DNA from 2 places in the Streptomyces sp. NPDC014727 genome. Region 2 is predicted to be linked to the other one. Evidence: riboswitches for the same ligand, from Rfam matches in the RefSeq annotation. Region 2 holds a riboswitch; the other holds the start of a gene.
The links. Region 2 has a riboswitch for cobalamin ahead of ACF1B9_RS15755 (CbtB-domain containing protein). Riboswitches for the same ligand answer to the same signal wherever they lie in the genome.
Positions count from the first base shown of each region.

Region 1: it holds a riboswitch for cobalamin, as region 2 does, so the genes downstream of both, ACF1B9_RS37130 (hypothetical protein) here and ACF1B9_RS15755 (CbtB-domain containing protein) in region 2, are expected to answer to the same signal.

Region 1 covers NZ_JBIBYR010000053.1:2,711-17,111, forward strand. Annotated here, with positions in the region: gene ACF1B9_RS37120 (ABC transporter ATP-binding protein) at 1-620, shown strand, start outside; gene ACF1B9_RS37125 ((2Fe-2S)-binding protein) at 617-1,378, shown strand; gene ACF1B9_RS37130 (hypothetical protein) at 1,555-2,967, opposite strand; cobalamin riboswitch at 3,079-3,217, opposite strand; cobalamin riboswitch at 3,291-3,429, shown strand; gene ACF1B9_RS37135 (prenyltransferase/squalene oxidase repeat-containing protein) at 3,541-6,297, shown strand; gene ACF1B9_RS37140 (hypothetical protein) at 6,294-7,223, shown strand; gene ACF1B9_RS37145 (energy-coupling factor transporter transmembrane component T) at 7,228-8,412, shown strand; gene ACF1B9_RS37150 (ABC transporter ATP-binding protein) at 8,409-10,064, shown strand; gene ACF1B9_RS37155 (ECF transporter S component) at 10,067-10,885, shown strand; gene ACF1B9_RS37160 (DUF4430 domain-containing protein) at 10,958-11,452, shown strand; partial or broken gene ACF1B9_RS37165 (transposase) at 11,588-11,926, shown strand; partial or broken gene ACF1B9_RS37170 (IS1380 family transposase) at 12,220-12,396, shown strand; gene ACF1B9_RS37175 (DUF3152 domain-containing protein) at 12,469-13,332, opposite strand; gene ACF1B9_RS37180 (response regulator) at 13,530-14,216, shown strand; partial or broken gene ACF1B9_RS37185 (two-component sensor histidine kinase) at 14,213-14,401, shown strand, end outside.
Region 2 covers NZ_JBIBYR010000008.1:209,802-224,669, forward strand. Annotated here, with positions in the region: gene ACF1B9_RS15710 (EamA family transporter) at 117-953, shown strand; gene ACF1B9_RS15715 (B3/4 domain-containing protein) at 1,028-1,735, shown strand; gene ACF1B9_RS15720 (TOPRIM nucleotidyl transferase/hydrolase domain-containing protein) at 1,947-2,603, shown strand; gene ACF1B9_RS15725 (hypothetical protein) at 3,472-5,004, shown strand; gene ACF1B9_RS15730 (pirin family protein) at 5,298-6,263, opposite strand; gene ACF1B9_RS15735 (tetratricopeptide repeat protein) at 6,430-6,798, shown strand; gene ACF1B9_RS15740 (hypothetical protein) at 6,814-6,981, opposite strand; gene ACF1B9_RS15745 (GNAT family N-acetyltransferase) at 7,038-7,547, shown strand; gene ACF1B9_RS15750 (CbtA family protein) at 7,656-8,429, opposite strand; gene ACF1B9_RS15755 (CbtB-domain containing protein) at 8,458-8,673, opposite strand; adenosylcobalamin (AdoCbl) riboswitch at 8,677-8,825, opposite strand; gene ACF1B9_RS15760 (histidine phosphatase family protein) at 8,940-9,569, shown strand; cobalamin riboswitch at 9,595-9,814, shown strand; gene metE (5-methyltetrahydropteroyltriglutamate--homocysteine S-methyltransferase) at 9,980-12,304, shown strand; gene ACF1B9_RS15770 (dihydrolipoyl dehydrogenase family protein) at 12,479-13,921, opposite strand; gene trxA (thioredoxin) at 14,037-14,408, shown strand; gene ACF1B9_RS15780 (hypothetical protein) at 14,484-14,789, opposite strand; gene ACF1B9_RS15785 (LacI family DNA-binding transcriptional regulator) at 14,853-14,868, opposite strand, start outside.

The DNA.
Region 1 (14,401 bases), on a different contig from region 2:
GCGCCCTGCGCCCCGCGGCGGGTCGGGTCCTGCTGGACGGAGTGGACGCAGGTTCCCTCGGCGTGAAGGAACGGGCCCGCCGCGTCGCCGTCGTCCCGCAGGACAGCCCCGGCACCTTCGGCCTGACCGTACGCCAGGTCGTGGCGATGGGCCGAAGCCCGCACAAACGGTTCTGGGAGCAGGACGACGCCCACGACGCCCGCCGCATCGACCAGTCGCTCCAGCGCGTCGGCGCGGCGTCCCTGGCCGACCGGCGGTTCGAAGAGCTGTCCGGCGGGGAACGGCAACGGGCCCTGATCGCCCGCGCCCTCGTCCAGGAACCGGGGCTGCTGGCGCTCGACGAACCCACGAACCATCTGGACATCCGCTACCAGCTGGAGATCCTCGGCCTGGTGAGGACGCTCGGCACCACCAATCTGCTGGTGCTGCACGACCTCAACCTGGCCGCTTCCTACTGTGACCGGCTGTTCGTCCTGAGCGCCGGACGGCTGGTGGCGTCCGGCTCCCCGCGCGCGGTCCTGACGGAAGAGCTGCTGGCCGAGGTCTACGGGATACGGTCCCGGATCGGCGTCCACCCGGTCACCGGCTCCCCCAACGTCGTCTACCTCCCGCTGTCATGAGTGACGGCACTTCCCCCGACTGGACGCCCTCGCCGCACGGGCCACGCTGGCAGGTCACCGAAGGCGAACCGTCCGCGAGCGAAGCAGGGCAGTGGCTGGCAGCCGACCGACTGGCCGATCCGGCGGGCGAGGAGCTGTCCACGCTGCTGGAGCGCGAACGCACAAGCAGCGGCCACCGCACCGGTCATGCGACCGCGCTGACCCTGATGGCGGTGTACGCGGGCCGGGTCACTGCCGCCGCCGTGCTCCACTGGGCGCTGCACGACGAGGTCCCGGACATGCGGTCCGGCAATGTCCTGGTGCGCCCCGCCGCGCACGGGATCGGCGGGGTCCGGGTGCGCAGAGCTCGGCTGCTGGTACCCCGGGCCGGGGAGGACTCCGTGCGGCTGCTGCACCGCACCGTGCTCGACGGGCATCTGCTGCCCATCGCCGATGCGTTGCACCGTCGTACCCGCGCCGGGGCCAGGCAGTTGAGTGGAGGGATCGCCCATGGCTGCGCCACGGCGCTGTGCGCGTACGGCGCCCAGGTGGATCTGTTGGCGTCCCGCTGGCGGCAGTTCGTGGACACCGCGCCCGGCGGACTCGCGACGCTGGGCGAGGTGGCACGGGTCCGACGGGCGCCGGACTGCCAGGAGCGGCTGGTCTATCTGCGCAACACCTGCTGTCTGTACTACACGAGTGCGGAGGCGGTGCGCTGTGCGAGCTGTTGTCTGACAAGCCGCGAGGAGCGGCTACGCGCGTACGCGAGGCCGAAGTAGCACCAGCCTGGCGGTCACTGTTCCCCTTTTCTCGCTCAATACCCATGAAAAGTTGGCGAGTTGAGGAGCCATCACTTCACGCTCATGCGGCAGTCGCGGCGCCGGCCGCGACGTGCGGGTACCTGACCACGAAACGTGGGTGAGGGCCCTACGGCGGGGGCCCTCACCCGTGAGAATCAGGCGCCCCAGCGCAGAGCGATGGTGTCACCCATGTTGATCAACTTCTCGCGAAGGGCGCCGGCGAAGGCGGAGCCGTCAACACTGGCCTTCCAGGTGTTGGATCCGATATTGGCCTTGCCGTTGATCGCGGTGATCGTGCCGGTGCCCGACGAGGGGGTCACGCTCGTGACGCAGCCCGCCGGAGAGGCTCCGCTCGTCGCGGCGGCCAGTACGTCCCCGAGGGTCGTGGTCGTCCCGGTCGGGATGAAGGGCACCGAGCACACCTTCAGGTTGCCGGTGCCGTCGTCGACGGTCAGCGCGAGCTTGGTGGAGGTGCCCGCGGTGAAGGTGGGCTGGGCGACCCACTGCGGGGCGCCCGGAGTGACCGGGGTCGGCGGGGCGGCCGTGAAACCGCCGCCGACGACCGCGCGAAGTGCGTCGATCGAGGAGTAGGGGGAGGGCGCGGTGTCGGACGGCTTGTACTTGAAGCCGCCCGCCGGGTTGAACTGGTTCGCGATCAGGAAGTCGATCGGCGTCTTGCCGTTGACGGTGACGAAGTCGCCGGTCTGGGGGTTGATTCCGCAGGCGTTCAGGCCCGCCACGCCCCAGCCGTTGGAACTGGTGTTGACCCCGTAGAGGGAGTTGAACGCACCGGTGGTGGCGACCAGTTTGCCCTTGAGGAAGTTCTTGGCCCGGACGACGTCCGCGTCGGTATTGGGAACGCCCGAGACACAGAGGGCGGCCATCGCGGCGCCAGTCATGTCGACGTCGCTCGCGGAGTTGAGAGCCGTGGAGTCACCTTCGGCCTTGCTGTAGGTCCAGCCGCCGTCGACGTGCTGGTTGGCCCGGATACGGGTGACCATCGAGTCGGTCAGCGACTGCGGGATGCGGGCGCCGCCGGTCTGGGTCTTGGCGCCGCCGAGAGCGAGAGCCGCGAAGACGGTGCCGTTGAAGTTTCCGGACGGGCCGAAGTAGCCGGGCTCGGCGGTCTGCCAGTACGAGTAGATGTCGGCGACGAGGTTGCGGGAGGCGGAGACGCGGGCCGGGTCGATGCCGGCGGCGTACGCGTTCAGCGTGCCCCGCTCGTAGTCGGTGACCACGGGGGCAGCGGAGGGCCAGCCGGACGTGGACAGCAGGTTGCGATAGACGGTGCGGGCGTTCTTCGTGGTGTCGCCGCCCGGAGCGACATCGACGACAGCTGTGCCGGAAGCCGCGAAGGCGCTGAACGCCCACTCGTTGGACAAGCCGGAGCCGGTGTACGAACCATCCGCCGCCTGGAGCGACTTGAGATAGGAAACGCCGTTGGTCTTGGACGTGGCTATCTGCGCGGGACTGGAGGTCGCGAAGGCGGGCAGTACGGTGAGGGCGAGAGCGCCGAACGCCGCGGGCACCGCGAGTGCGAGACGACGGGAAGTACGAAGACGGGGCATGGCCTGCTCCTGGAATCGGCGGACGCCGGCCTCCAGTGCATGGCGGGCTCTCCGTGCAAGGGCACGGCCGGGCATGGTCGGGAGCCACCGTCCGGAACGCGTGGTACGGCTTCATGTACTGCTTCGCCATATGGGCATTCGGGCTCGGAAACGGCCCCCGCCGTCCCACACCGCTGCGCGTCAGCTCCGGCTTCGCACCGGATTCCCCCATCTGGCAGCCCAGGACGCTACCCGAGTGGTCAAGGGTCCGCCAGCCACTCGGACGGGGACGGACCCCGGGTGTCCGGGATTCGTCCGGTGAGGCACACACCATCTTGACGGCCCGACCAGATCCGTGTTGCACTCCGGCTGATAGACGCTCAGCACCAGGGGAAGCCGGTCGAATTCCGGCGCTGACCCGCAACCGTAGGCCCGGTTCGTCCCGGGTGAGCCGGAATGCCTGGAGCAGGTACAGAGACACGAGGAACGCCGTCGCGGACTACGGCGTGGTCGTCGCACCCTTCCCCATGGCACAGCAGCCGTGCGGGGGCGCATCGCCACGTACGCAGCCGCCCGGCAGAGACGAGGGGCCGCGTGGGGACCGAACAGCAGTCGAAACGGCGGACAAGCAGGAGACAGCAGCTGCTGTCTCTCTTGACCGCTTCCCTTCTGATGCTCGGTGCGGGAGTGGCGTTCTCCACTGCCCCGCCGGCGAGCGCCGACCCCGTCGAGCAGTGCACCGCCACGACCGGCGCCATCGTCGCAGTGGACTTCGGCCCCTTCGGCGGCCCGGTGGTACGCGGCTGCGACACCACCCCCACGACCGGCTACGAGTTGCTGCACGAGGGCGGGTTCGGCACCACCGGCACCGTCCACGACGGCGACGGATTCATCTGCCGGATAGGCAACGGTTCCTTCAACACCGGTACGGAGTACCCCACTCCGGACAAGGAGGACTGCGTCCTCACCCCGCAGGCCACCGCGTACTGGTCGTACTGGATCGCCTCGCCCGGGCAGAAGAACTGGACCTACAGCCCCCTCGGCGCCATGTCCCGCACCCCCAAGGACGGAGACGTGGACGCCTGGGTGTTCGGCGGCACCGACGTCGGCGGCACCACCGGCAAGCCCACCTTCTCTCCCGACGACGTACGGGCCAAGGGCGGTGTTCCTACCACGGACCCGACCGGTCCCACGGACCCGCCGACCGTGCCTCCTGGCTCGGTCGACGTGGCCACCGCCACCCGCTGGCTCACCGGGAACCTGACGGACGAGGAGCGTGTCGTCGACGAGGGCACCACCACTGCGAACCACCTGCTCACCACCGAGGTCGTCTACGCCCTGGCCGCCGCCGATCCCAAGAGCCCGGCGGCGCGGAGGGCCGCCGCGTTCCTGGCCACACCCGCGCAGACGGACGCGTACGCGTACCCGGCAGGCAAGGACGGGATTCCCGACGCCTCGGCCGCCGCACGTCTGGCGCTCGTGGCCGAGGCCACCGGCAAGGACCCGCGCGACTTCGGCGGGCACGATCTTCTCGGGGACCTCGTCAAGTACGTCTGCCCGAGAGACATCGGCGACGGCGAGACGATCCCCGGTTGCCTCACCAAGGGCGACTTCCGCACCACGGGGCAGGCCGACGCCCAGGCCATGGCCGTCATCGCCCTGCTGAACGGCGATGTAGCACCCCCGGCCGACGCCGTGACCCGGCTGACCGGGCTCCAGTGCGAGGACGGCGGCTTCACGGGCATCCTCATCCGGGCCGGCGAGTGGTGCGACAGCGACGCGAGCTCCACCGGACTGATCGCCCTGGCCCTCAAGCGGGCCGGCGGCCACGACGCGGTGGTCGGAAAGGCGCGAGCCTATCTCAAGAAGTCCCAGCTCCCGACCGGTGCCTGGCCCTCCGCGTCGTACCTGACGACCGGCAGCGCGGGCCCCACCGGCTGGGCGGTGCAGGCCCTGCGTGCCCTGGGCGACACGGCCCGGGCCGACGCCGGTGTCTCCTGGCTCTCCAGGCAGCAGCTCCCCGGGGGCGGCTTCGGCTTCGAGGAGGGCGAGACCGAGCCCCGGTTGTTCGCCACCACCCCGGTTGTCATCGCGGGTGCCAAGAGCGACCTGGCCACGCTGACCACCAAGAAGGCCGACCCGCCGACCATCCCTCCGGCAGGTGACGGGCCCGACCTGAAGAAGGGCACGGCCTACCTCACCGATCATAAACGACTGATACAGGGCCACTACTACGAGAACGCCAAAGGATCCGGATTCGCCGACTTCGGCATGACCATCGACGGCGCCTACGCACTCGCCGCAACCGGCCACGACAACGCCGCTCTGCGTAACATCGTGGACTTCCTCGACAAGGGCGGCAAGGACGGCAAGGGCCGCGGTATTCATGACTGGACGCTGATCGGCACCAAGTACGCGGGCGGCGGCTTCATCGGCAAGGCGGCCGTCCTGGCCGAGGTCGTGGGCCGCGACCCCCGAGACTTCGGCGGGCAGGACCTGATCGGCGCGCTGGCCAAGGCGATCTGCCCGGCGAAGACACCGACGCCGCGCCCCTGCGCGGCCAAGGGCAACTACACCTACGCCACTTCCGTCTTCTCCCAGTCCCTCGGCGTCATGGCCCAGGTCCGCGCGGGCGAGACGGCCGCCGCGGCCGAACCGATCGCCTATCTCAAGAGCCTTCAGGAGCCCTCGGGTGCTTGGCCGAGCCTGATCGGCGAGAAGAGCGACGCCGAGGTCGACTCCACCGCGATGGCCGCCATGACCCTGGACCTGCTGCCCGACGCCGCCTCACAGGCGGCCGTGGACAAGGCCCTGGCCTGGCTGGCCACCCAGCAGCTGGCGGACGGCGGCTTCCCCGGCGCCTCCGGCAACTCCGTGAACTCCGCCGCTCTGGCCGTACAGGGCCTGTCGCTCGACGCCACGAAATACGCGGACGGCATCGCCAAGGCCCGCAAGTTCCTGGCCTCTCAGCAGAACACCGACGGCGGGTTCAACGTCATCAAGGGCGGCCAGCCCGGGTCTGACGTCCGCGCCTCGACCCAGGCCGTCGGCGGCGCCACCGGCATCTCCTTCGGCACTCTCACGCGCAGCCTCGACGGCACCACCCCGGAGCCCGCGCCCAGCGGTTCGGGCCAGCCATCCGGCTCTCCTTCGACGCCCGACATCGTGACCCCGGGCGAGGAGACGGGCGGAGCCGGTGCGGACGGCAACTCGGGCTCGGGCGGCGGCCTCGCCTCCACCGGCGCACAGATCGGCGGCCTCGCCGCAGCAGCCGTGGTGCTGGTCCTCGGCGGCTGGGGCGCGACCCGCGCCGCCCGGCGCCACCGCGAGACCACCGGGGGCGAGGCATGAGGAGCAGTCGTGTCCTGCGCGCCCTGGCCCGTACCGCGGCCGCCCTGGGACTGACGGTGGCGGCGTTCACCGCCACTGCGGCCCCCGCCGGGGCCGCCCCTCAGCCGATGGGTCAGTGCACCACCTCCTCGGGTGTCGTGCTCGCCGTGGACTTCAGCCATTGGGGCGGGCCCATCTACCGCTCCTGCGGGACCACTCCCACCACTGGGTACGATCTCCTCAACCAGGGCGGCTGGCGGACCACGGGAACCGGCCACGACGGCCCTGCCTTCATCTGCCGCATCGGATACAGCGGACATCAGGGCGGCAAGCAGTACCCGACTCCGAAGCAGGACGACTGCGTCCTGACGCCGCCCGCCTCCGCCTACTGGTCGTACTGGCACGCCGGACCGGGGCAGAGCACCTGGGAATACAGCCAGCTCGGCGCCATGCTCTACAAGCCGAAGCCCGGCAGCGTGGACCTGTGGATCTTCGGCGGGACGAACATCGAGGGCACCCAGGGCCGGCCCACCGTCACTCCCGATCAGCTGCGCGCCAAGAACGCGAGGCCCACCGGCGGCGGCAAGCCCGTCCCCAAGGACACCCGCACCGCGGCGCCCCTTCCGCCGAACGTCGACACCGGCCCCGCGCCGGAGAACCCGCCCCCGGCGGACCCGACGCCACCCGCGACGACGCCACCATCGAACCCCTCGGCCTCACGGAGTGCCTCGGCCTCGGCGAGCCCCTCCGGGAGCGTCTCGCCGACCCCCTCCGCTTCGCCGTCGTCCAGCACGCCCGCTTCCGGACCCAGAGTCGTCGACGCGGCGCCCGCGGCCGATGCGAAGTACGACGTGGGCTCGTACCTGCCCGCCGTGGCGACCGGTGTACTCGTCCTGCTCATCGGCGGCGCCGCCTGGTACGCGGCGAAGCGCCGCCGCACGGAGTAGCCGCGTGCCCCACACCAGCACGGACGCGGTCAGGCCGCCCGCGTCCGGCCTCGCGCCGGACACGGGCGGCCGCCGTCTGCCCCGCACCCTGCACCCCATCGCCTGGTGGATCTGGGCCCTGACCCTCGCCACCGCCGTCAGCCGCACGAACAATCCACTGCTGCTGCTCCTGGTCCTCGCGGTCCTCGGATACGTCATCACCATGCGCCGGACGGAAGCCCCCTGGGCCAGAGGCTTCAAGTACTACCTCTACCTGGCCCTGACCGTCGTGGCGATCCGCGTGGTCTTCCGTGCCGTCTTCGCCACCGGCATCACGCCCCACGACCACTTCCTCTTCTCGCTCCCCCACATCCCGACCCCCGACTGGTACGCGGGCATCCAACTCGGCGGCCCGGTGTCCCTGGAGGCGTTGCTGTCGGCCGCGACCGACGGGTTGCGCCTTGCCTGCATGCTCTGCTGCATCGGTGCCGCCAACACCCTCGCCAACCCCAAGCGTGCCCTCCGCGTACTGCCCGGAGCTCTGTACGAGCTGGGCGTCGCCGTCACGGTCTCCATCAGCGTGGCGCCCCAATTGGTGCAGAGCGTCCAGCGCGTGCACCGGGCCCGGCGGCTGCGTGCCGGGCGCTCCAAGGGTCTGCGGGCCCTGCGCGGCATCGTCGTCCCCGTCCTCGAAGACGCCCTGGAGCGCTCCCTCCGGCTGGCCGCCGCCATGGACTCCCGCGGCTACGGACGCGCCGGGACCGCCACTCGCCGCTCCCGCCGTGCGACCGGCGTTCTCATGCTGCTCGGGATGTGCGGCCTGTGCGCCGGTGCCTACGGGCTCCTCGACGCCACCGCGCCGGCCGTGCTCGGCTTTCCCGCTCTCGCGGCCGGCGGGCTGCTGTGCGTGGCCGGACTGCGCCTCGGCGGGCGCAGGATCACCCGCACGACCTACCGGCCCGACCCCTGGCGAGCCGCCGAGTGGGCCGTCGCGGGCTGCGGGGTCCTGTCCGCCGTGCTCCTCTTCACCAACGCCGGCTTCGACGCGGCCGAGTTGAACCCCTCCATCTACCCGCTCAGCTGGCCGTCCCTGCCACTCGTCCCGGCCTCCGCGATCGTCCTCGCGGGAGCAGCCGGATTCCTGGCCCCGCCACCGATCACTCCCATCCGTCCGGCCGTCCCCGCGCAGCGCACCGAGGAACCCAAGTGATCACCTTCGACCAGGTCACCGTCCAGTACGAGGACACGGCCGAACCCGTCCTGCGGGACGTGAACCTCACCGTGGAGGAAGGCGAACTCTGCCTCGTCGTGGGCCACACCGGCGTCGGCAAGTCCACCCTGCTGGGCGCCGTCAACGGCCTCGTCCCCCACTTCACCGGAGGCACTCTCTTCGGGCGCGTCACCGTGGACGGCCGGGACACCGCGGACCATCCGCCCCGCGAACTCGCCGACGTCGTGGGCGTCGTCGGCCAGGACCCTCTCGACGGCTTCGTCACCGACACCGTCGAGGAGGAACTCGCCTATGCCATGGAGCAGTTGGCCGTACCCCCGGCAACCATGCGCAAGCGCGTGGAGGAGACCCTCGACCTGCTCGGCCTCGCCGATCTGCGCCATCGCGCCCTGTACGAACTTTCCGGAGGCCAGCAGCAGCGCGTCGCCATCGGCTCCGTCCTCGCCGCCCACCCGCGGGTTTTGGTCCTGGACGAACCCACCTCCGCGCTCGACCCGACCGCCGCGGAAGAGGTCCTGGCCGCCGTCACCCGGCTCGTCCACGACCTCGGCGTCACCGTCCTCCTCGCCGAACACCGCCTGGAGCGCGTCGTCCAGTACGCCGACCATGTGATTCACCTCCCCGGCGACGGCCACGTCGTCTCAGGCCCGCCCGCCGAGATCTTCCGTACGTCGTCCATCGCACCGCCCATCGTCGAACTCGGCCGCACCGCCGGCTGGTCCCCGCTTCCCCTCTCCATCCGCGACGCCCGCCGGGCCGCAGCACCGCTGCGCACCCGGCTGGCCCATGTCGCTCTCCCAGCGGTGCGGCCCGCTTCCGACGGGGACCGCGCCAAACTGCTCACCGCGCGCGGGATCACTGTGACGTACCAGGGCGTTCCCGCCGTCCGTGAGGTCGATGTCGACCTGTGCGGCGGGGAGATCACCGCCCTCATGGGCCGCAACGGCTCCGGCAAGTCTTCCCTGCTCTGGGCTCTCCAGGGCTCCGGGCCCCGCAGGGCCGGCTCGGTGGCCGTGGGTGAGCCCGGCGGCCCGAAGGCACAGGACCCACAGAAGGTCTCGGCGGCAGCGGCCCGGCAGCTCGTCGGTCTGGTCCCGCAGACTCCCACCGACCTGCTCTACCTGGAGAGCGTCAAGCAGGAGCTCGACCAGGCCGATTCCGAGTCCGGGGTCGCGGCGGACGGGACACCGGCCCGCGCCATCCTGGACCGGCTGGCGCCCGGCATCCCCGACACCACTCACCCACGCGACCTGTCCGAGGGCCAGAAGCTGGCCCTCGTCCTGGCGATCCAACTCGCCGCCGCCCCGCGAGTGCTGCTGCTGGACGAGCCGACGCGCGGTCTGGACTACCGGGCCAAGGGCGAGCTGATCGGCATCGTGGACGGGCTGGCGGCCGAGGGGCGGGCCGTCGTGATCTCCACGCACGACGTGGAGTTCGTCGCCCGGGCGGCCGACCGCGTCGTGGTCATGGCCGAGGGTGACGTCGTGGCCGACGGCCCCACCGGCGAGGTCATCGTCGCTTCCCCCGTCTTCGCCCCGCAGACCGCGAAGATCCTGGCCCCACTGCCCTTCCTCACCGTGGACCAGCTGGCCGCCGTACTCCCCGCTGACAGAACGGACCTCGACTCGTGAGCATGTACACCGCGGCCATTCGCATCCGTGCCCGGGCCGGGGTCGTCATCGCCATGGCTGCTTTTCTGGGCGTCGTCGCGTTCTTCTGGCCCTTTCTCGTAGCACCTGGCACGTTCGGCTCGAACTACGCCCCGCCCCTGATCTTCGGCGTGCTGCTGGTGATCGTGCTCTGCGTGGTGATCTCCGAGATCGCCGAAGGCGGCATCAACTCCAAGGCGCTCGCCATGCTGGGCGTGTTGTCCGCCGTCAACGCGGCCGTCCGTCCGCTGGGCGCGGGTACGGCCGGCATCGAAACGGTGTTCTTCATACTCGTCCTCGCCGGCCGGGTGTACGGCCCCGGCTTCGGCTTCACTCTCGGGTGCACCTCCCTCTTCGCCTCCGCGCTGATCACCGGCGGCGTGGGTCCGTGGATGCCGTACCAGATGTTCGGCTGTGCCTTCGTCGGCATGCTCGCCGGATTCCTCCCCCGGGCGACCGGCCGCCGGGAAGTCCTCATGCTCGCCATCTACGGCTCGCTCTCCGGCTACTTGTTCGGCTTCCTCCTGAACCTCTCCTTCTGGCCCTTCTCCCTGGACCCGAACAGCTCCATCGCCTACCTGCCGGGGCTCCCGTTCACCGAGCAGTTCCAGCGATACATCGCCTTCGACCTGGCCACATCCCTCGGCTGGGACACCGGCCGCGCCGTCACCAACCTCATCTGCATCACCCTGGCCGGTCCCGCCGTCCTCACCGTCTTCCGCCGCGCCGCCCGCAAGGCCCGTTTCCAGGCACCGATCCGCTTCGCGCGCAGCGATGCGGGCCCGGGCTCCGCGACGGGTTGAACCCCGGCCGACTGCACCCTGCCGCCGGTCGCACATCGCACCACACCGCACCGCACGATCGAGAGGAACCTCATGCGCCAGAATCTGATCCGCCGTGCCACCGTGACCACCGCGGTTCTCGGTCTCACCCTCGCCACAGCACCCTCGGCCGCGCAGGCCGAGAACGCCACCATGCGATTCACCAACGCACCGGTGAGAGTCACCGTCACTGTCCAGAGCTCCGACGGCCTGCTCTTCCAGAAGAAGGTCACGACCTGGGGGCATGACGTCACCACAGCCACGGGCGGCACCCACAAGTGCGACGGCACCAACGGCGGTGCCAACACGTCGAAGGTCCCGACTCCGACGGCCGCCCTGGACCACGCGGCAAAGTGGAACAACTTCTCCTGGGACGGCGCCTGGTACGCGTCCTTCGACGACTACTCGGTCGACACCATCAAGGGCGTGAACGGCGGCGGCTCCGCCTACTGGAGCATTTCCGTGAACGGCACCCCGACTCCGGTCGGCGGCTGCCAGTTCGAGATAGAGAACCGCGACCAGGTCGCGTTCACGTGGACCTCGTTCTGACGCTCTCCTGTCCGAGGCCACGCCTCACCGGATGACCGGCAGCAGCGGCGCGGGCCTCGTCGGACCGACCGCCAGTCCGGGTCGTGGCCTTGCGGCACCGTGTGGGGGACATGGAACTGGCTCCATGGCCGCCCGAAAGAGACCGCTCTGCTGGAGAAGATCACCGCGGCCTGTCCGGAGATGACCGCACTCGCCGATCTCGTACGCGGCTTCGCCGCCCTACTCAAACCGGCCGAGGGCCACCACGTGAAACTCACCGAGTGGATCACGGCCGCCTGCGCTGTCGACCTTCCCTACCTGCGCAGCTTCACCAACGGACTCGAAATCGACCGGCCCGCCGTGATCGCCGGACTCACCCTGCCCTACCACAACGGCCGCACCGAAGGCGTCAACACCCGCACCAAGAGAATCATGAGACAGATGCACGGACGTGCCGGGTTCGACCTCCTCCGCCACCGCATCCTCCTACCCTGACAGACACCCATCGTCACCACTGACTACGAGCCAGACCCGTTCGTTCGACAGACTCGGCTTCTACTCAACCAGTTCGGAGGCGCATCTCCGGGATGCGTTCTTCCACGCCGCCACGTGCGGTGTCCGCTGTGTTCGATGACCCGAATCTGGTTGCGCATGCCGGACTGGTTCCGATGATGCGGCTGGCCGAACGGTGTGGGCTGTCGGACCTGGTGACGCAGAAGGTGAAGCTGACCGGGACGACGAACGGCGCGGGTGCGTCGGCGGACGCCAAGGTCAGCAGCATCGTGGTCGGCATGGCCGCAGGGGCAGACAGCATCGACGACCTCCGCGTGCTGCGTCACGGTGCGATGCCGACCCTGTTCCGAGGGGTCCGTGCCCCGTCCACACTGGGCACCTTCCTCCGTTCGTTCACCCACGGCCACGCACTCCAACTCCACGCCGTCCATCGCAGGTTCCTCGGCGAACTGCCGCCCCACCCCGCTGCTGCCCAGCGCCGGTCCGGTCCCTCGAGCGGCGCGCCTCCGGGAACGGCCGCCGCGTCACGTCACGTGCGGTCCGGAGATGAGGTGACCGTTCTTGTCATAGGGCCAGGCGTTGGCGATGCATCCGTGCAGGCCCTTGATCTGCTGCATCATCACCGGGGCCAGTCGCCCGGGACTCGCGCAGGTCATGTGTGTGTGGCCCAGGAAGTGCCCCATCTCGTGGTTGATGATCAGCGCCCGGTAGTCATGGATCGGGCCGTCGAACGTAGGCGAGCCCTCGACCCAGCGTTTGAGGTTGACCACCACCCCGTCGGGGACCTCGCAGTTGTATTCGCCCCCGGTGTCCTGGTGGATGCCCGCCCAGCACAGAGCGTCCGCCGTTCCTGGTCTCGCGATCTTCACCGTGAGGTCGTGAGGCGCTCCCGCGCCCACCAACTGGAAGGAGTAGGCCTGGTTGCGGATCCAGCCCCGGGGAGCGGCAAGTATGTCGGCGATCTCGTTCGCCGCTTGGGTCGGCGAGATCTCGAGCCCGGCCTCGACCTCCACCACGTAGCGGAGCAGGCGCGGCCCCTGACCGACCTTCGCGCCGCCGGCGTCCGCGGTGACGAACGAGCCGGTGCCCCTCGCAGGGACGTCGTTCTCGGCAGGGGGCTGAGTGGGCGTCGGGGCGGGCGCGGGGGTGATGCGCACCGTGCTCCGCGGGCGCGGCGCGCCGCTCGACGCGTCACTTCGTCCGCCGTCCAGGAGGTACGGCGCCGAGCCGAGCAGACCGACGGCCATCAGCGTGCCGATCAGATAGCTCCGCGACCGGCGGGTCGGAGCGCTCCGGCGATGGGAGGACCGGTGCTGACGGCCACCGCGATGGGAGGCCGGGGCTCTGCCGGTGGGTGGTGCGGATTCCCGCTCTCGTGCCGAATGCATGGCAGCTCAGACTGGTCGTTTCAGATGATCACGATGAGTTCGGATGATGACGAAATGGCAACGGTTGTTTGCCGGTGACTCTCGCAGCCCGGGACCGGACCGCCGGCGCCCCGGCCCGTTGTGATCATTCGGTAACAGCACTCGCGAGGGGCTCTTTCCGGGACGGTCGCCTCATCCGATCGGCCTACACTGGCGAAGTGCCACGAGTCCTGATTGTCGAAGATGACCCAGATGTCCGTAAGGCCGTCCAGTTGGCGCTACGACATCAGGGGCATGACGTATTCGCCGCCGGAACCGGTGAAGAGGGATTGGAACAGCTCCACCCCTTCCGGCCCGACGTCATCGTGCTCGACCTCATGCTGCCCGGCATGTCCGGCCTCGACGTGTGCCGGCGGATAAGGGTTCGCGACCAGGTGCCGATCATCATGGTGACGGCGAAGGGGGACGACATCGACGTGGTCGTGGGGCTGGAGGCCGGCGCGGACGACTACGTGGTCAAGCCCGTGCAGGCCCGGGTGCTCGACGCGCGCATACGGGCCGTGCTGCGCAGACAGGACGCGTCGGCCTCGGACGGCCTCCGGCCCCTGCCGGAGTCGCACGGTGAGCTGGTCATCGACCGGGCGGGGCTCGTGGTGACACACCGTGGCGAACCCGTCGTGCTCGCCCCCTCCGAGCTTCGGCTGCTGCTGACCCTGTCGGCCTCGCCCGGCCAGGTGTTCAGCCGCCAGCAACTGCTGGAAGCGGTCTGGGAGCACAGCTACCACGGCGACATACGGCTCGTGGACGCCTGTGTGAAGCGATTGCGCGGCAAGCTCGGTGAGGGCAGGGATCCCCGGTACGTGCAGACCGCACGCGGCTTCGGTTACCGCTTCGGTAGCTCGTGAACGACCGCAGAACCGTGCGGGCACGAAAGGTCGTACGCGGACGCGAGGCCGCCGCGGCCGGGCAGGACGCCGGGCCGGGGCGATTCCTCGGGGCGGTTCTGGCCCGAGTCCCGCTTCCGCTGCGAGGGCTGCGCCCCCGCCTGGTGGCGGCCTTCGTCCTGGTGACCATGGCCAGCGCCCTGGGC
Region 2 (14,868 bases):
GATCACCATCCTTGCGAGTGGACCACTGGAATGCACCGTGCGGTCGTTTGGTTGACACAACCCGGTCGATCCGCTGTACGGTTCAGTCATTCCATTGAAATGGTAAGGGATGTGCCGTGATCGCTCTGCTGCTGGCCCTGGGCAGCTCACTCGCTTACGGGTGCGCCGACTTCCTCGGCGGCCTCGGCGCCCGTAGGACTCATGTGCTGCGTACCGTGATGGTCGCGGCCCCGGCCAGCCTCGCGGTCGAGATGCTGCTGTGGCCGCTCGTGGGCGCCTCGTTCAGCGTCGGCGCTCTCGGCTGGGGTGCCGCGTCCGGAGTCGCCTCGGCCGCCGCGTTCACCCTGCTCTACCGCACCCTGGCGATCGGCCCGATGAACGTGCTGTCACCCGTGACCGCCGTGGTGTCCGCCGCGCTGCCCGTCGGTGTGGGTCTGCTGCAGGGCGAGCACCTGGGCGCCGCCGGGCTGGTGGGCCTCCCGCTCGCGCTGGTGGCGGTGGTACTGGTCAGCGCCGGAAACGGAACCGGGTCGGCGCGACCTTCACGTACCGCTCTCCTGCTGGCCCTGGGTGCGGGCGCCGCTATCGCCCTTCAGCTGATCTTTCTGCACCAGGCGCCGTCCGACAGCGGAGTGGCTCCGCTGATCATGGGCCGAGCGGTCTCCTCGGCCGTCACCCTGGCCGCGGCAGGGCTGATGCTCCGCAAGCTCGGACCCGAGCGGCCCGCCTACGCGATGTCGGCAGCCGCCGGTGTGCTGGACTCAGTGGCGAACCTGCTGTTCCTGCTCGCCGCCCGCAGCGGGGACCTCGCCGTCGTCGCCGTGATCACCGCCCTCTACCCGGCCGGCACGGTCCTGCTCGCCCGCAGCGTGCTCGCCGAACGCATCCACCGCGGCCAAATCGTCGGCCTGGGTACCGCCGCGGTCGCCGTCAGCCTCCTCGCCCTGACCTGAGCGAGCCCGCAGCCCACCCCTCCCGCAACCCTGACCCCGACCCCGCACGCGCACATGAAACGGAACCCCCGCACATGACCGACTTCCGCCTCACCCCCGCCGTCGCGGGCGCCTTCCCCGACACCCTCATTGCCCTGATCACCGCCACCGGAGTATGCGGCCACGAACCCTGGCCCCAGACCGCCGCCGCCCTCGAAGACCTGGAGCGGCGGCTCGCCGACGGCACCTGGCAGCCCGCCGACGAGACCGACCCCCGTATCGAGGCGTGGCACGCCGCCTACCGCTCCTTCGGCACCAACCCCCGCCGCATCCGCCCCAGCGTCGACGCGCTCGGCCGCCGCTTCACGAAGAAGGGAACCCTGCCGCGCATCAACCCGGCCGTCGACACCTACAACGGCGTCTCCGTGCAGCACGGCCTGCCGGCCGGCGCCTTCGACCTGGACCACGTCACCGGTGACATCGACATCCGCCACGCGGACGGCACCGAACGCTTCACTCCGCTCGGCGAACCCGACGCCGTCGAGAACCCCAAGCCCGGCGAGATCATCTACGCGGACGCCACCGGCGTCCTGACCCGCCACTGGAACCATCGCGACGCCCACCGCACCCGCGTCACCGAGGACTCCACACACGTGGCCTTCGTCCTCGAAACCCTCCAAGCCCCCCGTGACGGCCACCTCCTCAAGGCAGCAGCGGAGGAGTTGCAGGGGCTGCTCGCTCTTCACGCCGGACAGACCGCCGTGTACTACCTCAGCCCAGCGCAGTCAGAGGTCACCGTCTGAGGTACCAGGAGGGGAAGGTCTGGTCCACCCGTGCTGTGCGGGCAAGGCTGGAGACGGTGATGTCCTGCGCTGTTCGTGGCTGGAGTCGATCAACGTCCGGGACCAGTCCAACTGCTCGTGGAGCGAGCGCAGAACGGGCGCTGCCCCCTGGAGAACGTGCGTGCGTACGCGCGCTCGACCGTGCCAGGATGGCGTCGGAAAGCGAGGTCTCGTGGACGAGTTGAGGCGATTGCGCCTGGCGCTGGTCGCGTGGGCGGCCGGCGGAGCGGAGGCGGGTGCCGCCGCCGCAGTGGCGCGGGAGCTGGCCGGCGGCGGTGTGCGGACGATCGTGCTCGTCGAGGGGACCAGTGATCAGGTCGCGCTCGAAGCACTGGCCACGCGCTACGGCCGCGACCTCGGTGCAGAGGGCGTCGCGGTAGTACCGCTCGGAGGTGCGACGAACATCGGGCGCTTCCTGGACGTCTGCGGTCCTCCGGGGCTCGGCCTCCCGCTGGCCGGTCTCTGCGACATCGGTGAGGAGCGGCATTTCCGGCGTCATCTTGAGCGGGTCGGGCTCGGGTCCGGTCTCGCGCACGCCGAACTGGAGACACTCGGGTTCCATGTGTGCGTCGCCGACCTGGAGGACGAGCTGATCCGCGCTGTCGGAGCCGAGGGCGTGCAGCATGTGATCCAGGCCCAAGGCGAGATGCGCCCCTTCCACACCTTCCAGGGCCAGCCGGCACAACGGGAACGGCCCGTGGAACACCAGCTGCGGCGCTTCATGGGCACGCACAGCGGTCGCAAGGCGCTCTACGCGCAGGCGCTGGTCGCACACCTGCCCCTCGATCGCGTTCCCCGGCCGCTGGAGCGCCTCCTCACTCAGGTCTGATCCGGCCGGACGCCGTCGCGGAGCCGACACGCGGCCCCCGTCAGAGGATCGGAGGACGGGCGTCACTGGTCCCGTATCGAGCCATCGGTGTCCGGTGCATGAAGCCGACGGCCCGGCCCGCCCCGCGGGCGATCGGGACCACCTGCCGGAGCGTTGGCCACCTTCCACCGCTTGGCCCGCCCGGAACGCTCACTGTGGCCGGCAGCCGGCTGTGGCTCCGACCATGACCCGGTCCAGACCGATCTAGACCCAGTTCGCCCATCCAAAGGTGAGGAGGTAGGCCCGGCGCGCCGCGTCCAGTCCTCGAATGCCTCGAAGAGGCATGACAACCTGCACAACGAGGAACAGAGCTGCAAAGGCTCCGGCCACGAGGGCTCCGGCGATCGGTCCCACGAACAAGCCCACGGTCACACTGGCGACGATGACGATCCCCAGACCGAAGTGCGCGGCGGGTAGATCGGCCCTGGTCGCCTCTCGCAGAGCCTTTCGCGACTCCCGTATGCCGCAGTCGTACCGCTCCCGCGCTGCTTTCGGGTCAGCAGCCGGGCCCTCGGGCCCACGTTCCACGATCGTCCCCGTTCTGTCGGAACGGAGCCTAACGCGTAGACGGCTTCCCCTCACGGCTTCCCCTCGGCGGCTGAGGGCTTCCGTGCGCGGGTGGGGCTGGGGCTGGAGCCGTTCGCAGGGTCGGCGCCCCCTGTGGTGGGCTTGCCTGGCGTGTCTCGTCGATGGCATCGAGCATCCGGTTGCCCATCTGAGACCCCACCCGGTCCGTGGTAGTGCCACTCCCCATGGTGTTGCCACCAACACCCCCAACTCACGGCCCGGGGCCAGTGATCGAGGCCCCGGCCCGGACCAGAGTGGTGCCATGTCCACTCGACGCGAAGCCCTCGCCGCCTCGGCCGCCCTGACCGGCGGCGCCCTCCTGTCCGCCGCCCCGACCGCGGCGGCCGTCCCCCGCGTGGCCCCGGGCCGCGCAATGCCCGCATCCGGTCAGCGCCCCGGCGGCACCATCGCCCTCACCCACGCCACCGTCCTCGGCGCGGGCCCCGACCACACCATCCTCATCCGCGACGGCCGCATCACCCGTACCGGCCGTTCGGCCGAGGTCCCGATCCCGCGCGGGGCGACGACGTACGACCTGACCGGCAAGTACATCGTCCCGGGCGGCCTCGTCGAGGCTCATGTCCACAACGACGGGCCCGAGAGCGTACTGCCGCCCCTGTTCCCGCTCAACGGCGTGACCGCGGTCCGCGAGATGTGGGGCGGACCCGTCCACCACGAGTGGCGCGACAAGGTCCGCGCGGGCGAACTCCTCGGCCCGCGCTGGGTGATCGCCAGCTCGATCATCGACGGAGGCCCCTCGATCTGGGCCAATGACACCGGTGAGCAAGTCGTAGAGGTCACCGACGCCCCGTCCGCACGCCGCGCGGTACGGGAGGCGAAAGCAAGCGGTGCCGACTTCGTCAAGGTGTACTCACGGCTCACACCCGAGGCGTACGAGGCGATCGCCGACGAGGCCCGCCGCCAGGGTCTGCGCCACGCGGGCCACTGCCCCGACACCCTGCCCATCGCCCGCGCGAGCGACGCCGGGCAGCAGTCCATCGAGCACCTCCACGCCCTGCTCCTCGCCACCTCCGCCCAGGAGTCCGAGATCAGGCGGGCCATGGCGAAGGTCCGTATCGACCCCACCCTCCACACCAGCTTCGAGCGCTACGCGAGCTGGTTCCGGCAGGTGCACGCTGTGGAGTGGCAGGCGGTGCGGACGTACGACGTCGGCCGTACCCGCGCCCTCTTCGACCGGCTCGCCGCCAACGGCACCCGCGTCACACCGACCCTCACCGTCCACCACTCCCTGGAGCAGACCGACCAACTCCATTCCGATTCACCGGAGTTCAAGTATCTTCCCGAATGGATGACGGGCTACTGGCCCACCATCTGGTCCGCCCTCACCGCCGGCCGCACCGCGCAGGACACTGCCAGGATCCATCAGATCTACGAGCACCGGCTGCGCCTCGTCGCCGAACTCCACCGGGCCGGTGTGCAGTTGCTCGCGGGCACCGACACGGGCACCGGCTACGCGGTCCCCGGGTTCTCCCTCCACCACGAGCTGGAGCTGCTCGCCGAGGCCGGACTGCCCACCCGGGACGTCCTCCACGCCGCGACCACCGCGCCCACTCGGATGCTCGGCCTGCCCACCGACCGCGCCGACCTGCTGGTCCTGGACGCGGACCCGCGCACCGACATCCGTCATACACGGCGGATCGATTCCGTCCTGGTCGCGGGCCGCTACCTGGACCGCGGGGAACGCCTGCGCCTGCTGGCCGACGTGGCGCGCGCCGCCGCCGCGAGCGAGCCCCCGGCCGCGGGGGCCGCGGCCCCCCACATCTGCGTCCACTGATCGCTCGACGGCCGCCCCCTCCGGCCTCGCACTTACACGGGGTGGGCTTTCCGACAGCTGGCCAGTCAAGACGAAAGCGTCTCTGCACAGCCAGAATGAGGATGGTCGAGCTTCTTGTTCCCGCTGAGACCGGAGGAACTTTCGAGATGAAACAGCCTGGTCCCACCTGGTCGCAGGAGCCGGCCCACGAGGAGTCAGCCCACGTCGGACATGCCCGAGCCCGTTCGCCGTTTCGGTGAAGGGGCTCGGTGACGGCACGTGGCGGGGACCACTGGCGGACGCACAGCGCCAGGTCAGCGCACCCTTCCCCGTGGTTTCAGCGCCACAGGCGGCAGTTCGGGAGCGGGCAGCCGACCTCCGCCGTAGCCACGCACTTCCCCGAACCGAGCGCCGACCATCCAGTCCGAACGCGCCTGTGCGATCTCTTCGTGGGAGCGCCCGATGAAGTTCCACCACATCACGATCTCCTCCTCGAAGGGCTCGCCGCCGAGCAGCATGAGACCCGCGTCGGTGTCCGCGCGCAAGGGGAGTTCGGAGCGCCCGCAGCCGAGGTAGAGCATGGAGCCGGGCAGCACGGGTACGCCGTCGACCTCGGCCTGGCCGGACATCGAGAGCACCGCGTACTCGAAGTCCGGATCGAGCGGCAGGCGGGCCTCGGCACCCGCGGACAGGGACACGTCGGCGCCGACGATCGGGGTGTAGGCGGTGCCGGGCGAAGTGGCGCCGTCGAGTCCACCCAGGATCAGGGTCGCGGTGAGGCCGGGCGCGGTGACGGTCGGCAGTTCGGTGTGGTGCTGGAAGTGCGGTTCGACGTGCCGGTGGGCCTCCGGCAGGGCGACCCAGAGCTGGGCGCCGTGGAGGATCCCCGCATGGGACTCCGGGCTCTCCTCGGAGTGGCTGATGGCACGGCCGGAGGTCATCAGTCCCAGCTCGCGCGGGCGGATCGTCCGCAAGCTGCCGAGGCTGTCCCGGTGCAGGACCTCGCCGTCGTGCAGCCAGCTGACCGTCTGCAGACCCATGTGCGGGTGGGGCGGTACCTGCATCCCTGGTTCGCCGGCGATGTCGTCGGGGCCGTAATGATCGACAAAGGCCCACGCGCCGACCATCCTGCGGCCCAGGTTGGGCAGCAGCCTGCGGACCTCGGTGGACTCACCCAGCTGGACGTGGCGGGGGGTGAGGAGTTCCCGTACGGGCTCGGCGACGACGAAGCCCCGTCCTCCGCAGACGGAGAGTGCGGCCTGGCGATCGAGATTGCTCATGGCGCTCAACCTATTCCCGCGCGAGCCCGGGGGTGCCGGTACCCACGCCGATAATTTAGTGGAATATTCAACCAGTGCATCATGTTCGGGTCAGTGAAGCGTGACCGGGCGCATGGCGCGGTCAGCAGCAGAGCGGGTCCGGGGCGGTCCGTGAAGGAGGAGTCAAGTGAGCGAGACCTATTTCGAGTTCGGCACGGCCGCTGAGCGTTGGGACCGTGCGCAGATGTTCTTCGAGGCGAAGGAGTACATGACTGCGGCCCGGATTCTGGAAGGGCTGGTCGAGGAGGCGCCGGAGCAGGTCTCCCCACGTCTGCTGCTGGCCCGGACCTACTACCACTCGGCGCGGCTCGGCAGGGCCGAGACGGAGCTGCGGGCGGTCCTGGAGCGCGACCCGGTGGAGCCGTACGCCCGGCTGATGCTGGGCCGCACGCTCGAACGCCAGGGTCGGAGCGCGGAGGCGACCGGTCATCTGCGGATGGCGGCGGCGTTCTCCGGGGACTTCGACTTCGACGGTGACCGGAGGGCCGGCGCCTGACGGTCGTGCGGGGTCTCAGCGGTCGTGAGGGGCGTTCGACAGACGGTTCAGCCATTCCGTCAGGAGGGCGCCCTCCGCCGCGGTCGTCGCCGGGTCGGGCAACTGTCGCAGCAGTGCGTTCAGTCGGGCCCCGGTGGCCGGCACCCGGGGCCCGGACGTGGTGACCCCCGTGTCGGCGGACACGCCTCCCGGACAATCCGGATGCCGTGCGCCCGCCCCGCGTGATAGTTCACTCGGTCATGACCGACCTTGAGACTCCCCGCCTCCTCCTCCGCCTGATGAGCGCCTCCGACGCCTTGCAGGTGATGGCCGGCACGCCGGGGGAGGGCGCCCGTTGGGCACCGGGATACCCGCCCGCCGGCGAGATGGCCGCGGCCGAGCGCTTCCTCGACGCCTGCGCGACGACGGGGGATCCGAGCCCCTTCGGCTCGTACGAGATATGTCGCCGTGAGGACTCCCTTGTGATCGGCGGGCTGGGATTCCATGGCGCCCCGGACGAGAACGGGCACGTCACGATCGGCTACGGCCTCGTTCCCTCGGCTCAGGGGAAGGGCTACGCCTCCGAGGCGCTGCGCGCTCTGCTGCTGTTCGCCCGCGAGCAGGGGGTGATCTGTGTCCACGGTGACACCGACCTGGACAACCTCGCGTCGCAGCACGTCATGACAGCCGTCGGCATGCGCCTGGAGAAGGAGGACGCGCAGCTGAAGTACTACCGGGTCGATTGGGGCCGGCAGGGCGAGGAGCAGTGAGTACGCGTCCGTCCGTTTCCCGGTACGGCCGCGTCGGGCAGGACGGCGGAACCCGCCGGGAGGCTCCCGGCGGGTTCCGCTGTCCGCTGGCGGTGAGTGCTACGCCGGTCAGCCGGCCGTGGCGGCGACCCGGTTCGCCGTACCGTCTCCCGTCGCGACGGTGTCGGCCCTCGGCACGAGAAGCCGTTCCGTCAGGTGGCCGAAGACGAGACCGAAGGTCACCCAGAGGGTGGCCTGTACCGCGAGGGTGGCGAGCCGGAACTCCCAGAGCAGGGTGGCCGGGAAATCCCTTCCGACCTCGTTGAACGAGGGCAGGAACGCGTAGGCGCCCCCGATCACGACCGCATAGGCGGCCGATGCGGTGACCGTCGCGTTCCAGTTGCCCAGGCGGGGAGCCAGCCGCTTGCCGAGGATGACGGCGGCGACCGCCAGCAGCACGCTGAGGGCGACCATCAGGAAGAACAGGGCCGTGCGGCGGCCGATGGTGTCGGGGTTGCCGACGGCCGGCGGGTTGGCCGGGTACTTCAGGAACGGCACGATGTACACCGCCAGCAGGGCGGCACCCGCGATCAGGGCGGCCGTGGCCCGGGGGCCGAATCGGCCGATCCGGCCGAGGGCGTAGCAGAAGACGAGGGCGGCGATCCCGCCGATCGCCACACCGAAGACGAGCACACCGGTGGCAAGACCCGCGGTGGACTGCAGGGTGCGGCTGACGAGTTCCTCACCGCCGCCGTGGTCATGGCCGTGCGACTCTTCGAGGGCGATGGCCGCGTCCACCCGGGACTCGCCGAGCAGGTACGCGACGACCAGTGCGAGCGCGCCCGCGGCGAGGCCGGCCAGCATGCCGCGGACGAGCAGGGCTCTGACAGATATGGAGTTCATGAGGTCTTCCCCTGGATCGGACGGAGCGTCAGTGGCAGGGGAAACCGAGGAGGTGGCGACCGTCGTGGACCCACTCGTGGACACCCTCGCCGGAGATGACCGCGGTGGCGCCCTGTTCCGCGCCGACGAAGTACAGCAGTACGAGCATGAGAATGCCGAAGAAGACCGCCCAAGGGGCAATGGACTTCAGGGAGATGGGTGTGATCGCCGGTACGGCGGTGGCGGGGACAGCACTCTGTGCCATGGCAGAACCTCCTGAGGGAACACGCGTCCCGATCGTGGTGCCTGAGACGAAGGTGCTGGGTCTGACTTCCCGTACGGGTACGGGTACACAGTGGCGCGACCGTGCCGGATTCTCACCGGACTTCCGTCACACCTTCGTCATGTTCGTCGGACGATACCCCCTGGGAGCGGACAGGGCCACGGTACCGTCGGCGGGGCCGCAACGCCCGCGTGCCATGGTGGGCGCACGCGAGAGGCGAGGCCACAGTTCAGGGAGTAGACCGGGCCATGACGGTACAGCTGATGTTGATCTCACCGGCGCTCAACGCCGCGCTGCGCGAGGCCCGCATGGACGACGATGCCCCGCTGGACGCGGCCGGGGCCCGGCGGGCCCGTGCCGCCGCCGCGGCGGTGCCACCGGCCGACCGGTATGTGCGAGGGCCGTCCGAACGGTGTGCCGGGACCGCCGACGCGCTGGGGTTGCGCGCCGGGCCCGAACCCGCGCTCCGTGGCTGGGACATGGGGCGCTGGAGCGGACGGAGACTGGCCGAGGTGAGCAGCAGCGAGCCGGACGCGGTGTCGCTCTGGATGACCGATCCGTCGGCGGCTCCGCACGGCGGCGAATCGTTGCTGAAGTTCTGCGCCAGGATCGGCGGCCTGCTGGAGGCGCTCGAGTCCGGGGACGGCGAGGAGGGCAGTCGCGTGCTGGCGGTCGTAGAGCCTGCCGTGGTGCGGGCGATGGTCGTATGGGCACTCGCTCTGCCGGCGGAGGCGTTCTGGCGGCTGGATGTCGCCCCGCTCACCCTGACCGGGCTCAGCGGCCGCTCGGGACGGTGGAACCTGCGCTGCGGCCGGCCGCTGTCCCCCGCTCCGCAGGGCCGGCTTCCGCGGTCCGCCACCACTCGCGGGGACAACTGAGGTGCCAGGGGCCGCGGTCAGCGCATAGTCTGATGGCGCAGCTGGTTCGCCCTGTCCGCCAGACAGACGCGTCGCAAGAGGGAACCCGGTGGGAATCCGGGACTGCCCCGCAGCGGTGAGTGGGAACGACCGCCGTCATCAAGCACTGGACCCTGAACGGGCTCCGGGAAGCGACGGCCAGTAGGTGTCTCGTGCGCGAGACGTGCCCGCGAGTCCGAAGACCTGCCAGTGCCCGTGCGCGTCGGACGCGCACGGTGATCCCGGTGACCTCGTGGGCGGGTCGGCGTACGGATCGGGCAGGGCACACGCGCGTCGGCACGACGCCGCGGTTCCGTCCGATCCGTCCTCCCTTCGCGCCTTCGACCCGTCCCGGGGTCGTACCAGGACACACGCTCGCGAAGGAGAGTTCCGTGACCAGCAAGTCCGCAGCCGCGGCAGCCCGGGCCACCGTGTACGGCTGTCCCCGCCAAGGGGCAGACCGGGAACTGAAGAGGGCCGTCGAGGGGTACTGGAAGGGCCGTGTCACCGCGGCCGGTCTGCGGGAGACCGCCGCCGGCCTGCGCCGCGCCAACTGGCTCCGGCTCGTCGACGACGGCATCCACGAGGTCCCGACCGGTGACTTCTCGTATTACGACCACGTACTGGACACCAGCGTGATGGTCGGTGCCGTACCCACCAGGCACCGCGACGCCGTCGAAGCCGACGGGCTGGACGGCTATTTCGCGATGGCACGCGGGACGCAGGACGTGGCGCCGCTCGAAATGACCAAGTGGTTCGACACGAACTACCACTACCTGGTGCCGGAACTCGGTCCCGACACCGTCTTCACCGCCGACTCCGCCAAGCAGGTGGCGGAGTTCGAGGAGGCGCTGGCCCTCGGGCTCAGCCCCCGACCGGTGCTCGTCGGCCCGGTGACGTATCTGTTGCTGGCCAAGCCCGCTCCGGGCATCGCCGCCGACTTCGAACCGCTGACGCTGCTCGACCGACTGCTGCCGGTGTACGCGCAGGTGCTGGCCGATCTGCGCGCGGCCGGCGCCGGGTGGGTGCAGCTCGACGAGCCGGCGCTGGTCCAGGACCGCACCGCGGCGGAGCTCGACGCCACCGCGCACGCCTACCGTTGCCTCGGCGCGCTCGCCGACCGGCCGCGGCTCCTCGTCGCCTCCTACTTCGACCGGCTCGGCGAGGCCCTCGGCGTTCTGGCGAAGGCGCCGGTCGACGGACTCGCGCTCGACTTCACCGGTCCGGCGTCCGCCAATCTGCCGGATCTCGCCGCGGTCGGCGGTCTGCGGGGCAAGCGGCTGGTCGCCGGAGTCGTCGACGGCCGCAACGTGTGGATCAACGACCACCAGCGGTCCCTGGCCACGCTCGGCACCCTGCTCGGTCTGGCCGACCGGGTCGATGTCGCGGCCTCCTGCTCCCTGCTGCACGTTCCCCTCGATGTGAACGCCGAACGCGAACTCGATCCGCAGGTGGCCCGCTGGCTGGCCTTCGCGCGGCAGAAGTCCGCCGAGATCGCCACATTGGCCAAGGGGCTCGCGCAGGGCACGGACACGATCGCCGCCGAACTCGCCGCCAACCGTGCCGATCTGGCCTCGCGCAACCGATCGGCGCTCACCCACGACGCGGCGGTACGGGCACGGACCGCGGCCGTCACGGAGCGCGACGTGCGCCGCGAAACGTCGTATCCGCAGCGGGCTGCGGCACAACGCGAGCGCCTGCGGCTTCCTCCGCTGCCCACGACCACGATCGGTTCGTTCCCCCAGACGTCCCAACTGCGCACCGCACGCGCCGATCTGCGGGCCGGACGCATCGACAGCGCCACGTACGACGGGCGGATCGAGGCCGAGATCCAGGAGGTGCTGGCGTTCCAGGAGAAGGCGGGCATCGATGTGCTGGTGCACGGCGAGCCCGAACGCGACGACATGGTGCAGTACTTCGCCGAGCGGCTCACCGGATACGTCGCCACCCGGCACGGCTGGGTCCAGTCGTACGGCACACGGTATGTCCGGCCGCCGATCCTGGCCGGGGACGTCTCGCGCCCGGAACCGATGACGGTCCGCTGGACGGCGTACGCGCGGTCGCTCACCGATCGTCCGGTCAAGGGCATGCTCACGGGCCCCGTCACCATGCTCGCCTGGTCCTTCGTCCGCGACGACCAGCCGCTCGGCGAGACCGCCCGCCAGGTCGCCCTCGCACTGCGGGACGAGGTGAACGACCTCGAGACCGCGGGTGGTTGCGTGATCCAGGTCGACGAGCCCGCTCTGCGCGAGGCACTGCCGCTGCGGGCCGCCGACCGCGCCGGGTACCTGCGCTGGGCCACGGAGTCGTTCCGGCTGGCCACCAGTGGTGTCCGTCCCGAGACCCAGATCCATACGCACATGTGCTACGCGGAGTTCGGCGACATCCTCCGGGCCATCGCCGACCTGGACGCCGATGTGATCAGTCTGGAGGCGGCCCGCTCCCACATGCGGGTGGCCGACGAGCTGGCATCGGCCGGCTACCCGAGGGAGGTCGGTCCCGGCGTGTACGACATCCACTCCCCGCGGGTGCCGAGCACGGCTGAGGCGGTCGCTCTGCTCCGTAAGGGACTCGAAGCGATTCCGGCCGAACGGCTGTGGGTCAATCCCGACTGCGGTCTGAAGACACGAGGTTGGCCCGAAGTGCGCGCCTCGCTGGAGAACCTGGTCTCGGCGGCCGTCGAGGTACGGGCGACGGTGGCCGGCACCGCCCACTGATCCGCCGCGCGGCCCGGGCCGGGCGCCCGTCCCGGGCCGCGCACAGTACGCCTCCGTGCCCCCCGGCCGTGCCGACGGCGGGGCGACCGTCGCGGGGGCATACCCCGGCCGACGTACGCGCCGCCACCGCAGGGCGCGTACGTCGGCGTATATCGCCCGTGTGCGGGCCGGAGCTCACGCGTCCCGGTACGTCTCCAACAGGCGCAGCCAGATCTCGCTGATCGTCGGATACGAGGGGACGGCGTGCCACAGCCGGGCGATGGGGACCTCGCCCGCGACCGCGACCGTCGCCGAATGCAGCAGTTCACCGATGCCGGGTCCGACGAAGGTGACACCGAGCAGGATCTCCCGGTCGAGGTCCACGATCATGCGGGCACGGCCCCGGTAGCCGTCCGCGTACAGGCCGGAGCCTGCCACCGCGGCGAGGTCGTGGTCGACGGCGCGTACGCGGTGTCCGGCCCGCTCGGCCTCGGCGAGGGTGAGGCCGACCGAGGCCGCCTCGGGGTCAGTGAAGACGACCTGGGGGACGGCCGCGTGGTCGGCGGTGGCGGTGTGGGCACTCCAGCGGTCGGTCTCCCGCAGCGGGTCGCCCGCCGCACGGGCGGCGATCGCGGCGCCCGCGATGCGTGCCTGGTACTTGCCCTGGTGTGTGAGGAGCGCACGGTGGTTGACGTCGCCGACCGCGTAGAGCCAGCTGGTGCCGTCGACGCGGCAGCTGTCGTCGACGGTGAGCCACGAGCCAGGTGTCAGGCCCACCGTTTCGAGGCCGAGGTCATCGGTGCGCGGAGCGCGGCCGGTGGCGAAGAGGATCTCGTCGGCCTCGATGCGTTCACCGTCGTCCAGCTCCACGACGACCGGCCCGTCCGGGGCCGTACGCCGTACGGAGGTGGCGGTGACCCCGGTACGGATGTCGGCGCCCGCCTCCGTCAGCGCCCGCGCGACCAGCTCTCCCGCGAAGGGTTCCATCTTCGGCAGGAGTCCCTTGCCGCGGATCAGCATCGTCACGCGGGCACCGAGGGCCTGCCAGACCGTGGCCATCTCGGTCCCGACCACACCTCCTCCGACGATCACGAGGCGGCCGGGCACCTTCTTGGCGCTCGTCGCCTCCCGGCTGGTCCAGGGACGGGCCCCGTCGACGCCGGGCAGGGCGGGTACGACGGCACGGCTGCCCGTGCACACGGCGACGGCCTGCCGGGCGATGAGCCGGTGCTCCGTGCCGTCGAGGGCGGTGACGGAGACGGCTTTCTCGCCGGTGAGCCGGCCCCGGCCGCGGTAGAGGTCCGCTCCGGTGCCCTCCAGCCAGGCGACCTGCCCGTCGTCCTTCCAGTGCGCGGTCTGGTCGTCGCGGTGGGCGAGGACCGCCGCCGTCTCCAGCGGTCCCCGTACGGCGTCGCTGAGGCCCGGGACACGGCGGGCGTCCGCGCGGGCGACGACGGGGCGCAACAGGGCCTTGCTGGGCATGCAGGCCCAGTACGAGCACTCGCCGCCGACGAGTTCCGTCTCGACGACCGCCGTGCTCAGTCCGGCGGCACGCGCCCGGTCGGCGACGTTCTCACCCACCGGACCCGCTCCGATCACCACGACGTCGTACTCGGTGTTGAGGGAAGCATCTGTCATGAGGACAGTCTGATCGCGGGTGTGGGCGGCGGCCACATGGGCAGGCGGAATAGCGCACGTCCGAGCACCGTTGTGCCGGACAGGTCCGAGCCGGTACAGGAAGAGGTAACAGAGCATGAGCACCGTCGAGCTCACCAAGGAAAACTTCGATCAGGTCGTCAGTGACAACGACTTCGTCCTGATCGACTTCTGGGCTTCCTGGTGCGGCCCGTGCCGGCAGTTCGCGCCGGTCTACGACGCGGCTTCGGAGCGCCACGACGACCTGGTCTTCGCCAAGGTCGACACGGAGGCGCAGCAGGAGCTGGCGGCGGCCTTCGAGATCCGCTCCATTCCCACGCTGATGATCGTCCGGGACAATGTGGCCGTGTTCGCACAGCCCGGCGCCTTGCCGGAGGCCGCGCTGGAGGACGTCATCGGCCAGGCCAGGAAACTGGACATGGACGAGGTCCGCAAGTCCATCGAGGAGCAGCAGAAGGAGCAGAAGTAGGCTCCGCGCGCGCAGAAGCGGGGTGAGGGGCCCGGTCGACTGCCGGGCCCCTCACCACGGCCGGAAGCGGTCCGGTCAGCCGTCCGCGTCGATCTCGGCGTCGTTCCGGTTGTTCTTCCCGGCACCCTGCTCCTTGATCCGGACCGAGAGGCCGTAGTCCAGCTCGGCACCGTCGACCAGCAGGGCCTCGACCGTGTGGGTCGTCGTGTCGATGTCCGCCACGATGCCTTCGCCCGCATACCGGGGGTAGCCCGATGCCCCCGTCTCTCCGGTCGCCGCCACGACCGCCGAACGGATGGCACCGCCGGGCTCGACGGCGTCGGTGGTGTCCTCGGCGAATTCGGGGACCAGCAGGATCTCGTAACTCTGCGGATGGCTCATGGTCCTGACGCTAGGCAAGTGGCGCGTGGTGCGCACGTTGCCGCTCCGTGCGGATCCGGCTCCTCAGCTGGACTCGCGG